4 regions of the Klebsiella sp. PK01 genome follow, and region 1 is predicted to be linked to each of the others. Evidence: predicted binding sites of a transcription regulator. Region 1 holds the regulator's gene; each other region holds the start of a gene.
The links. Region 1 encodes LexA, which represses DNA repair genes until DNA is damaged. Its sites were predicted from a motif close to TNCTGTATGTACATACAGNA; they were not measured.
Positions count from the first base shown of each region.

Region 1 (3,113 bases):
ATCAGCGCGATGGCGTTCTGCTGGGCCTTCTCGTGAGAAATCTTCTTGCTGCGCGCTTCATCTTCTACCGCGCGGGCGATAGCTTTCGATGCCAGCAGCTTATTGAACAGATCCTGGCGGGCAGGGAGACGCGGGCCGACGGCGGCCAGACGTTGACGGGCGAAGTGCATACGCGCCACGCGGGCCAGCTTCTGGGCGATGATTTTATCGGTACCGTGCTCATCCGCCATGCGGCGCAGAGAGACAGAAGGCGAGAAACGCACGAAGCTATCGCGGCCAAGCCAGGAGACGGCGAAGAATTTCTGAATACCGTTAAGCATGCGTAGCGGCGGATTCTCTTCGCCTTTTTCGCGACCCGGGGCGCGGCCGAACATCACCGAGACCGGCACCATTTGCACGTCAAGATCGGGATGATTACGGTGCAGATCTAGGTAGTCGTGGAACAGCTTAATGGACTCCTCTTTCGGCGTGTAGTAGGTAAACACGCGCGGGCCGCCGTGGATGAAAACGTAGCGCGGCAGCAGGGTGCCGTCGATTTCCAGCGGTTCAAAAGGGTCGGGTAAGTCATGCGCCAGGCACTGGGCGCGCAGGGTCAGCAGGTCCGCCTTGGAGTTATAAGGCAAGACGTACATTATCGGACGCGAGGTATCGAGCCCTAATTCCTGAGCAGGTTCTGCCGGAATAGACTTGCTTTTTACCAGCACCCGTAATGGTAAATTCAGTAATTTATAGTAAATTCGTTGCCAGCCGGACATAAACGATGTGAAGCCTCTGGTTAATCATGCAAATGCGCGGCAAGAATAACAGAAAGCGTACAAAATTTCCGTTGTCACACGGCAAACACGTACACTCAGCGACGTCATTTACATTAAAAGGTTCTTTTTGATGGCCAATAATACCACTGGGTTAACCAGAATCATTAAAGCAGCAGGTTATTCCTGGAAAGGTTTCCGCGCGGCGTGGGTGAACGAAGCCGCTTTCCGCCAGGAAGGCGTCGCCGCCATTGTAGCCGTGGCGATAGCCTGCTGGCTGGATGTCGATATCATTACGCGAGTCCTGCTCATTGGCTCGGTCCTGTTAGTGATGATAGTCGAAATTCTTAACAGCGCGATTGAAGCGGTGGTTGACCGTATCGGGCCTGAGCATCATGAACTTTCCGGGCGCGCCAAGGATATGGGCTCGGCGGCGGTACTGCTGGCGATAATCATCGCGTTGATCACCTGGACTATGCTGTTGTGGTCGCATTACCGCTAAGTCTTGTCGGCAACGCTCGCAAAACGCAAAGAATCTCCTGATTTTTATATGATATGTGGTTCCAAAATCACCATTAGCTGTATATACTCACAGCATAACTGTATATACACCCAGGGGGCGGAATGAAAGCGTTAACGACCAGGCAGCAAGAGGTGTTTGATCTCATCCGGGATCACATCAGCCAAACGGGCATGCCGCCGACGCGTGCGGAAATTGCTCAGCGCTTGGGGTTCCGTTCCCCAAACGCGGCGGAAGAACACCTCAAAGCGCTGGCGCGTAAAGGCGCGATTGAAATCGTCTCCGGCGCTTCACGCGGCATTCGTCTGCTGACGGAAGAAGAACACGGACTGCCGCTGATCGGCCGCGTCGCCGCAGGCGAACCGCTGCTGGCGCAGCAGCATATTGAAGGTCACTACCAGGTTGACCCGGCGATGTTTAAACCAAATGCCGACTTCCTGCTGCGCGTTAGCGGGATGTCGATGAAAGACATCGGTATCCTAGACGGCGATCTGCTGGCGGTACATAAAACTCAGGACGTGCGTAACGGCCAGGTCGTCGTCGCGCGTATCGATGAAGAAGTCACCGTAAAACGTCTGAAAAAGCAGGGCAACGTCGTTGAACTGCTGCCGGAAAATAGCGAGTTTTCCCCGATCGTCGTCGATCTGCGCCAGCAGAGCTTCACCATTGAAGGTTTGGCCGTCGGCGTGATCCGTAACGGTGAGTGGCTGTAACTCCCGTCCTAACGCAGCGTCATCATGATGCATGACGCTGCGATGTTCCTCCTCTGTCTGGTCCCTCTGCATGCTGCTCAACGCCGCCGATAAAGCACTGTGGCGCCTCGCGCTACCGATGATTTTCTCGAACATTACCGTTCCGCTGTTGGGGCTGGTCGATACCGCCGTTGTCGGCCATCTTGATAGCCCCGTATACCTTGGCGGCGTCGCCGTCGGCGCGACGGCCACCAGTTTCCTCTTTATGCTGCTGTTGTTCCTGCGAATGAGCACCACTGGCTTAACCGCTCAGGCCTACGGCGCCAAAGATCCGCAGCGGCTGGCGCGCGCTCTGGTGCAACCGCTGATCCTGGCGCTGGCCGCCGGGCTGCTCATTGTTCTGTTCCGCATGCCGCTCATTGACCTCGCGCTACATATTGTCGGCGGCAGCGAGGCGGTACTGGAGCAGGCCAGACGGTTCCTCGAAATCCGCTGGCTTAGCGCCCCGGCGTCGTTGGCCAACCTGGTGCTGTTGGGGTGGCTGCTTGGCGTGCAGTACGCCCGCGCCCCGGTGATCCTGCTGGTGGTCGGCAACTTGCTGAATATCGTGCTCGATCTGTGGCTGGTGATGGGGCTGCATATGAACGTGCAGGGGGCGGCACTGGCGACGGCGTTGTCGGAATACGCTACCTTTATCATCGGCCTGCTGATGGCGAAACGGGTGCTGGCGCTGCGCGGCGTGACGCTTGCCATGTTGAAGGAAGCCTGGCGCGGCAATATGCGGCGCCTGCTGGCGCTTAATCGCGACATCATGCTGCGTTCGCTGCTACTGCAGCTCTGTTTTGGCGCCATCACCGTCTTCGGCGCCCGTCTTGGCAGCGACGTGGTGGCGGTCAATGCGGTACTGATGACCATGCTGACCTTTACCGCTTACGCGCTGGACGGTTTTGCCTATGCCGTCGAAGCCCATTCCGGGCAGGCTTACGGCGCGCGTGACGGTAGCCAACTGCTGGAAGTCTGGCGCGCGGCCTGTCGGCAGTCGGGAATGGTCGCGCTGGCGTTCGCGTTAATCTACAGCGTGGCCGGTGAGCATATCATCGCGCTATTGACCTCTATCCCATCATTGCAGCAGCTGGCCGACCGCTATCT
Region 1 is NZ_JBYEZM010000006.1:37,248-40,360, forward strand. Features, by position in the region: gene plsB (glycerol-3-phosphate 1-O-acyltransferase PlsB) at 1-755, opposite strand, end outside; gene AC22LX_RS18985 (diacylglycerol kinase) at 886-1,254, shown strand; gene lexA (transcriptional repressor LexA) at 1,377-1,985, shown strand; gene dinF (MATE family efflux transporter DinF) at 2,056-3,113, shown strand, end outside.

Region 2 (3,113 bases), on a different contig from region 1:
GGGGCGCGACAACCGTCTTGAGTATCGCGTCGCCCGACGTAATGCACATAACCGGGATAGCGAGCTGGCATCAGTGGTATCCAATTTATCCACAGAGCCAAAAGCCGACAACACAATGCGTGAAACCGCATTCCGCCTGCTGTGCCTTAACCATACGTTTACCAGCTATATTTCCGCGTTGGGGGCGCACAGGGAGAAACTGACGACGCCGGAAATACTGGCGTTACTCGATGATGCCGTCTGCTACGTCGATGATGCGCTGCATCATTCTCCCGCAGACGAACAGCGCGTTCAGCAGGCGCTCAGCAACCTGCAATCACGTATTCAACACCTGGAACCGCGAGCCGACAGCAAAGAACCATTGGTCCTGCAGCAGATTGGGCTACTGCTCGCACTGCTGCCGGAAATATGTCGCCTGCAGCGCCGGATTGCCGGTCAACCAGAATAATCCTCCACGCCGTACCCTTGCGTATTAGCCCACTCCCGTAGCTCCTGGCGCCGCTGCGCCGGGAGCGCGGCGGAATGGGTGCCGGCAATCGCGCCCGCCAGGGACTCAAGGACATTGATTGATATTCCTTTATTATGCTCCCTCAATTTTAACCAGCTTTTTTCCGCACCAATTGTACGCAGCATTTTCACATCGGTTATTCCGGCATGAATCAACATCAATTCCATGTGGAAACTGATATTAGGCAAATCTTTTAGCCTGCCAGAATCACGCTGATGCTGCTTTTCGCTACGCGCCGTATGCAAAGACAGCTCCGAGAGGTGAAACAGCATTTTACTGTCCTGCCATAATGCTTCATCTATACGGTAATATTTTAGCGCTACCGGCCGACCATTTTTGCGCATAGTTAACATTGGGCTATGATGCTCGACCCGATATTCTGCGCTTTGCTAACACACTCTAAGATAGATTTCGCCTTCGGCCACCATGGCAAACACGGTATTGTCTATCGCCAGACTGTAACCGCCAAATAGAGGCCGGCTACTGATTTTGCCTAAGGGAGAAAGGCACTCCTGAAACTGGAGGAACCGTAATTTTGATAGTTTCTTCATGATCATTCCTTTAGTAATCATGCATATAAAAGTAATTTTTATTAACGGATCCGTTATTGAAGAAAATAAGTGAGTTCGTTTTGTGCAGCAAGATGAATTTTGGCTTCATTTCAACCAGCTCGCCGTTTTGCGAGGCGCTTTCAGGAAAAAGTTATTCTGCAAATCGTGTTGCAGAGACTCGCTGAATACTTAAGCAATGTTAATTGATAAACAGCATATCGGCCCCATCGACATCATGCCTGGTAGCCGTGAAGCAAAGATAAATAGAGGGAAATATCTCCTGCGGCTTCAGCATGGAGACAGTGAATTCATATAAACAAGTCGCCGCGGCTCTGATTCATAGCCGGGTAGAGTGCATAAAATATATGCAAAAGTGGGAAAATGAGGTTGACGTTAACCCCTGGTGGATATACTGTATATGCATACAGTAACTCACAGGCGAGATAGACTATGTTTACTTCAGCTCACGCAAATCGTTCACCACTGACTTCGGCTTCAGTACGTCGCCCTTCGCACAGCGTCGTCGAACATTCAGCCACTGGGCTGATTAGTGAAATCGTCTATCGCGAAGATCAACCCATGATGACGCAGCTTTTGTTGCTACCTTTATTACAACAGTTGGGCCAGCAGTCGCGCTGGCAACTGTGGCTCACGCCGCAGCAGAAGCTGAGTAAAGAATGGGTACAATCATCCGGTCTGCCGCTATCAAAAGTGATGCAAATTAACCAGATGTCGCCCTGCAACACTCTGGAATCGATGATTCGCGCTTTACGTACCGGGAATTATAGCGTGGTTATTGGCTGGCTGACGGATGAACTTACTGAACAAGAGCATGAACGCCTGGCGCTCGCCGCAGAAGAAGGTCATGCGATGGGCTTTATCATGCGCCCGGTGAGAAATACAAGCCAGCCTGGGAGACAATTAAGTGGGCTAAAAATTCACTCAAATTTATATCATTGAGTGAAATTAGGATTAATCCTGGAATTTTTTTTGCCTCATCAAAAACCATTCTCGTAAAGTGGTTAATTTCACAGAGATCCCGGTGTGGTGCGGTTTCGCGACTTTTTACCGTGTTCACAAATTAACCATATTTGTTAAATATTGTGTATACAACCCTTTTTTTTCATATGCCTGACCGAGTTCACACTTGTAAGTTTCTAACTAAGTTGTAGACTTTACATCGCCAGGGGTGATCGGCTTACGCTGCATGTATCAGCATAGTTAACAACGAGTCACGCCCCCGGTGAAGGATTTAACCGTGAGGTCTTATGTACCATCATGGCGAATTTTGGATGATAATGAGGCGCAAAAAATGAAAAAGACAGCTATCGCGATTGCAGTGGCACTGGCTGGCTTCGCTACCGTAGCGCAGGCCGCTCCGAAAGATAACACCTGGTATGCAGGTGGTAAACTGGGTTGGTCCCAGTTCCATGACACCGGCTGGTACAACAGCAACCTGAACAACAATGGCCCGACCCACGAAAGCCAGCTGGGCGCTGGTGCGTTCGGTGGTTATCAGGTTAACCCGTACCTCGGTTTCGAAATGGGTTACGACTGGCTGGGCCGTATGCCTTACAAAGGCGACAAAGTTAACGGCGCATTCAAAGCTCAGGGCGTTCAGCTGACCGCTAAACTGGGTTACCCGATCACTGACGATCTGGACATCTACACCCGTCTGGGCGGCATGGTATGGCGCGCTGACTCCAGCAACAGCATCGCTGGCGACAACCACGACACCGGCGTTTCCCCAGTATTCGCTGGCGGCGTTGAGTGGGCAATGACCCGTGACATCGCTACCCGTCTGGAATACCAGTGGGTTAACAACATCGGCGACGCAGGCACTGTAGGCGTTCGTCCGGACAACGGCATGCTGAGCGTTGGTGTTTCCTACCGTTTCGGTCAGGAAGACAATGCACCGGTTGTAGCTCCGGCTCCGGCTCCGGCTCCAGAAGTCACCACCAAGACCTTCACCCTGAAGTCTGACGTACTGTTCAACTTCAACAAAGCAACTCTGAAACCAGAAGGTCAGCAGGCTCTGGATCAGCTGTACACCC
Region 2 is NZ_JBYEZM010000007.1:38,211-41,323, forward strand. Features, by position in the region: gene yccS (YccS family putative transporter) at 1-448, shown strand, start outside; partial or broken gene AC22LX_RS20515 (TfoX/Sxy family DNA transformation protein) at 436-1,059, opposite strand; gene sulA (SOS-induced cell division inhibitor SulA) at 1,510-2,019, shown strand; gene ompA (porin OmpA) at 2,372-3,113, shown strand, end outside.
Region 2: the regulator LexA is predicted to act here: its motif matches at 1,470-1,489, upstream of sulA (SOS-induced cell division inhibitor SulA).

Region 3 (3,113 bases), on a different contig from region 1:
GAGCGGTTTCCGCGCTGCCCTGCACCAGGCCTTCAGCGGTGAGGCCAAACAGGTTGGTCACCAGCACGCCGACCAGCGCGGCGATTAGGGTGGTGAACAGCAGCGTACCGATGCTCAGGAAACTGATTTTCCCCAGCTGTGATGCATTGTGCAGGCGCGCCACCGCGCTCAAAATGGAGGCGAAGACCAGCGGCATGACAATCATCTGCAGCAGTTGCACGTAGCCGTTACCGACGATATTGAACCACTGAATAGAATCTTTCAGAACCTGACTGTCGGAGCCGTAAACCAGCTGCAGGCCAAGACCAAAAATAACGCCGATAACGAGACCGACCAGTACTTTTTTAGCGAGGCTCCACTGTTTGTGGCGGGTTTGAGCCAGCGCAAACAGTAAAACCGCGAACACGACAACGTTCGCTATTAATGGAAAATTCATCCCCGTTCTCCTGATATCTTGTTACCTGGGTTGGTCTGAAACCAACTCTTATGGCGCCAAGAGTAGCAGAAGGCCTTATTGCTTTCTTATACTCAAATGGAATGGGTTATAACCAAAAAATTATTTAGCGTATTTATCGTTCAGCCTGATGGTTAATAAAACGATTAAAGGTTATTTGCAGCGAATTAATCATATTTGATGACCAGCGCACGGCGCTATTTTCGGCCATGCTTTGCGGCATCCAGACGGCGTAAATGAACAGCGCCATGCACAGCGCGCGCTCGAGTTGATTGCCTTTGCGCGGCGCGAGGATCGGCAGACGGAACCGCCAGCGACAAGGCCACAGCAGCGGTACGCCGGCCGGGGTGAGCATATCGGCGAGTATATGGCTGAGGTAGCCAAGCACTAAACCCTGCAGCGCATCGGCCGGGATTATCCAGCTCTCCGGCACTTTTAGATAGAACAGCGCCAGCGCGCCGAATACCGCCAGCAGGCTGTGGGTAAAGCCCCGGTGGCCAAAGGCGCGGGCTACCGGTTTTGAGACCCAGCTTAAACGCTGCCCGAGGAAAGATTTAGGATGGTCGATATCGGGCAGCAGGCAGGTCAGCACGGCGGAAGGAACGATATGCCACCAGTCCCCCTGCGCCAGCACGGGGGTTAATTCTGCATTTTTTGCAAATACCGCACAGGCGATAGAAAAGAAGAGGTGGCCTTCCGCCGTCATGATAAGAACCCTAAACTGTCAATTCATACAGTATAGGGTTTTTATACAGTATACGGAAGAGGTGACGGTGTAACTCTTTGTCACAAGGTTGACATATTTTGACGACATTAATGCCAGCGCAAGTCGCTTAGCCGCGCAGGTCTGCTACCGTCAGCTGCTGCAGAGAGGCCAGTTTCACATCGGCCAGTACGAAGCGCGGATCGCGGCTGTTTTCTGCTTCCGGAACCACAATCGAGCGCATCCGCGCCGCTTTGCTGGCAATCATGCCGTTAACAGAATCCTCCAGCGCCACGCAGGACATTGGCGCGACGCCAAGCTTCGCGGCGCAATCAAGATAAACCTGGGGATGCGGTTTGCTGTAAGGCAGATGTTCGGCTGAGGCCAGCGCGTCGAACTGGTCGCGAAGTTCAAACATTTCCAGCACTTTTTCCAGCATATGCAGCGGCGACGCGGAGGCGAGGCCGATTTTTAGTCCTTCGGCCTTACACAACGCCACGGCTTCACGCACGCCGGGCAGCAACGGCCGTGACTCCTCGACCAGCTGAATGGCCCGGCGGATAATACTGGCGGTTACCTCCGCGCGGTCCGGGCCGCGCCAGGGCTGTTGTGCAAACCATAAATCGACCACCAGGTCGATGCGCAGCCCCAGCAGGTCAGGTAATTCATCACGGCGGCTAATATCCACTCCGAGGCTTTCCAGTACCTCCAGCTCTGCGCGGTCCCATAGCGGCTCTGAATCGATAAGCAGGCCATCCATATCGAAAATAGCGGCAAGAATCTGACGCTTTGCTGACATAAGTTCCTCTCCATTGGCGTAAGTAGATAACGAAATTGTCCATATGGTATATCATACCGCGCTGAAGCAGGCGAAATTCGCTGCGGAAGATAGACTTATACCTGACTCTATGTCGGCATGGAGAGTCTGGCGTTTTAAACAAGGGGAACTCATGACGTATCAACAAGCTGGACGCATTGCGGTCATTAAACGCATTTTGGGATGGGTCATCTTCATTCCAGCCGTGCTGTCTACGCTGATTTCCGTACTGAAGTTTATGTACGAGCATAGCGAAAAGAAACCGGGTATTGATGCGGTGATGATGGATTTCGCCCACCTGATGATTGAGATGGTGCGTTTCAATACGCCGTTCCTGAATTTCTTCTGGTACAACTCGCCGCTGCCGGAGTTCAAACATGCGTTGAACATCGGTTTCTGGATTATCTACGTGCTGGTGTTTGTCGGTATGGCGTTGCAGGCTTCCGGCGCGCGGATGGCCCGCCAGGCGAAGTTTTTACGCGAAGGCGTGGAGGATCAGTTGATTCTGGAACAGGCTAAAGGCGCGGAAGGCCTGTCGCGCGAACAGCTTGCCGAACGTATTGTCGTTCCGCGTCATACTATTCTGAAGCAGTATTTCACGCTTTACGTGCTGCCGATTGTGGTGATTGTGATCGGTTATATTTTCTTCTCGCTGCTTGGCTTTCTTTAAGCAGAAGATCTGCCCGGCAAGCCGGGCAATGTCTTACTCGGCAGGCAGCGCTCGCGGCTTGCCTTCATTGTCTACCGCCACATAAATAAACAAGGCTTCCGTCGCCTTATAACGCTGGCCCAGCGGTTCCGTCGATACTTTTTTCACCCATACCTCAATATTAATAGTGATTGAGGTGTTGCCGCGCTTTACGCAGCGGGCATAGCAGCACACAACATCGCCAACGGCGACCGGGCGTAAAAAAGTCATACCATCAACACGGACAGTCACAACGCGGCCGCGGGCAATCTCTTTGGCCATAATCGCGCCGCCGATATCCATCTGCGACATCAGCCAGCCGCCAAAAATATCGCCGTTCGCGTTGGTATCCGCCGGCATGGCCAGGGTGCGTAAAACCAATTCGCCCTTCGGGGCGAGATCTGTTGTTGTCATTCTATACTCTGTACTAGTCAAAGGAGATCAGGCGCGA
Region 3 is NZ_JBYEZM010000001.1:23,280-26,392, forward strand. Features, by position in the region: gene AC22LX_RS00120 (L-cystine transporter) at 1-436, opposite strand, end outside; gene AC22LX_RS00125 (metal-dependent hydrolase) at 570-1,160, opposite strand; gene hxpB (hexitol phosphatase HxpB) at 1,288-1,956, opposite strand; gene AC22LX_RS00135 (YniB family protein) at 2,108-2,644, shown strand; gene yciA (acyl-CoA thioester hydrolase YciA) at 2,678-3,076, opposite strand.
Region 3: the regulator LexA is predicted to act here: its motif matches at 1,174-1,193, upstream of AC22LX_RS00125 (metal-dependent hydrolase).

Region 4 (3,113 bases), on a different contig from region 1:
GAGGAGGGCATCATTATGCTCAACGTGCGTATCGCCACGCCGCCGCCGAAGGTTCCGGATGCGCCGCCGGGGATAATGTCGTCCTATATCTGGTCGCTGAAGCCTGGCGATAAGGTGACGATTTCCGGGCCGTTTGGCGAGTTCTTTGCCAAAGAGACCGACGCCGAGATGGTGTTTATCGGCGGCGGCGCGGGCATGGCGCCGATGCGTTCGCACATCTTTGACCAGCTTAAGCGCCTGCACAGCACGCGTAAAATCAGCTTCTGGTACGGCGCGCGTTCGCTGCGTGAAATGTTCTATGACGATGAGTTTGAACAGCTGGCGCGTGAAAACCCCAATTTTACCTTCCACGTCGCGCTCTCCGATCCGCTGCCGGAAGATAACTGGACCGGGCATACGGGCTTTATCCATAATGTTCTGTATGAAAACTATCTGCGCGACCATCCGGCGCCGGAAGATTGCGAGTTCTATATGTGCGGGCCGCCGGTGATGAACGCCGCGGTGATTAAAATGCTCAAAGACCTGGGCGTCGAAGATGAGAACATCATGCTCGACGACTTTGGAGGCTGATGATGTGGACGGTATTTGTCGCGACCTTTGTGATTTTTGCGCTGGTGATCCTCGGCATGTCCCTGGGCTACCTGGTGAAGCGTAAGAGTATTCAAGGCAGCTGCGGCGGGATCTCCTCGCTGGGGCTGGAGAAAGTCTGCGACTGTCCGGAACCGTGCGACGCGCGTAAGAAACGTCTCGCCCGCGAGGCGCAGCGCCAGCAGCAGCGCATTCTCTAATGCGCCGACGGCGCTACGCTTGCGTTTTCAGGCCGCTTTCGCGGCCTTTTTTATCTTACTGCCAGTTTTTCGCCTGCGCCGGAGAGTCCACCATCACGCCGTCGGCGCCCAGCTCTTTCGCCGTACGATAATCTTCCGCGCTATTGATACCGAAGAAAATGATGTGGGCCGGACCCTGCGAGCGGAAGCAATCCATCGCCTCTTTATCCCAGGTGAGCGTCGCCGGAGAAACGCCTTCACCAAGGGTAAACTTCTCGACTACCTCCACCTTGCGCTTCAGTTCCAGCCCGTACCACTTATCGCCATCGCGCTGGCTGTCTTTCTGACACTGGTGGCTGAGCGAAACGTTTGCAAGCCTGGTTCGGGTTTCGCTGCGGCTAACAAAGCGTGGGATTGGTTGCGGCAGAGCGGCGATATAGCGGTCTTCGGTGGAATAAACGCGCACCCGCTCGAGGCTATGGGTGTTTTTTAACACCTCCAGCAGGCGTTCGCCCATCACCACCGGATCGGCATCCGGTGATTTTATATCGATGTAGAAGAAGGTCTGCGGCCACTGCTGCAGCACGCTTTGTAAGGTCGGGATCGTGGCCTGCTTGCCGCGCCACGGATGGCTGTCATCGCCCCATTTCCAGCCAGCATCGACTTTCGCCAGCTCGGCGGCGGTTAAGCTTGAGACCTTGCCCCCGGCGTTGGTCAGGGCGGAGAGATCGCTTGAGCGATAGAGCACCGGTACGCCGTCGCGGCTTAGCTGTACCGTGACCCAGATGGCCTGCGCGTGGTTTTCCAGCGCCAGTTTGATGGCCGGTAGGGTATTTTCCGGCGCATCGCCGGTACCGCCGCGGTGGGCAATCAACTGCGGGTTGGCAAAAGCGCTGCCGGTCGCCAGCAGGCAGAGTACCGTGAGTATTTTCTTCATGATTGTATCTTCCTGATTCATTATTTAAATGTATGAAAATAAAGGTGATTTGTTTCACTTTTATGTTGTAACAGCTTTTTTGGCGGTTGAATTAAAAAAAGATAAAATTTGCGCGTAGTTTTGCTATGCTGTATGGGTATACAGTGTTGGGCAAGGCGATGCGTAAAATTATCCATGTCGATATGGACTGCTTCTTCGCAGCGGTGGAAATGCGTGACAACCCGGCGTTGCGCGATATCCCCATTGCCATTGGCGGCAGTCGGGTACAGCGTGGCGTGATTAGTACCGCGAACTATCCTGCGCGTAAGTTTGGCGTGCGCAGCGCGATGCCGACGGCGACGGCGCTTAAACTGTGTCCGCACCTCACGCTGCTGCCGGGGCGCTTTGATGCCTACAAAGAAGCCTCGAACCACATCCGCGAAATTTTCTCCCGCTATACCTCGTTAATCGAGCCGCTGTCGCTGGATGAAGCCTACCTTGACGTGAGCGACAGCGTACACTGCCACGGCTCTGCCACGCTGATGGCCCAGGAGATCCGCCAGACCATCGAGCGTGAACTGAATCTCACCGCTTCGGCGGGCGTGGCGCCGGTAAAATTCCTCGCTAAAATTGCCTCAGATATGAACAAGCCGAATGGCCAGTTCGTCATTGCCCCGCACCAGGTGGCGGAATTTGTGCGGTCTCTGCCGCTGGCGAAAATCCCCGGCGTCGGGAAGGTGTCGGCGGCGAAGCTGGAAAATATGGGGCTGCGTACCTGTGGCGACGTGCAGAACAGCGATCTGGCGATGCTGCTTAAACGCTTTGGTAAGTTTGGCCGTATCCTGTGGGAGCGCAGCCACGGCATTGACGAGCGCGAAATCCATAACGATCGTCAGCGCAAATCGGTCGGCGTCGAGCGCACTCTGGCGGAAGATATTCACGAGTGGTCGGACTGCGAAGCGATTATCGAAAATCTCTATCCCGAGCTGGAACGTCGTCTGGCGAAGGTAAAACCGGATCTACTGATCGCGCGTCAGGGCATTAAACTGAAGTTTAACGATTTTCAGCTCACTACTCAGGAGCACGTCTGGCCGCGGTTAAACAAAGAGGATTTAATCGCGACCGCGCGCAACGCCTGGCTCGAACGTCGGGGCAGCCGCGGCGTGCGGCTAGTGGGGTTACACGTGACGCTGCTCGACCCACAGCTCGAACGACAACTGGTGCTTGGACTATAACGATGTTAACGATCAGGGCGTATTCAGAAGATGATTTTCCGGCGCTGTGCGCCATTTTTTTGCGCGCGGTGAGAGAGACCGCCAGCCGGGATTATTCTCCCGCGCAAATTGCCGCCTGGGCGCAGGTTGATGAATCCCGCTGGCGGCAGAAACTTGCCGATTCGCAAGTGCTGGTGGCGGTTATTGATAATCAGC
Region 4 is NZ_JBYEZM010000004.1:41,617-44,729, forward strand. Features, by position in the region: gene nqrF (NADH:ubiquinone reductase (Na(+)-transporting) subunit F) at 1-570, shown strand, start outside; gene nqrM ((Na+)-NQR maturation NqrM) at 573-788, shown strand; gene AC22LX_RS13410 (glycerophosphodiester phosphodiesterase family protein) at 844-1,704, opposite strand; gene dinB (DNA polymerase IV) at 1,863-2,918, shown strand; gene AC22LX_RS13420 (GNAT family N-acetyltransferase) at 2,921-3,113, shown strand, end outside.
Region 4: the regulator LexA is predicted to act here: its motif matches at 1,831-1,850, upstream of dinB (DNA polymerase IV).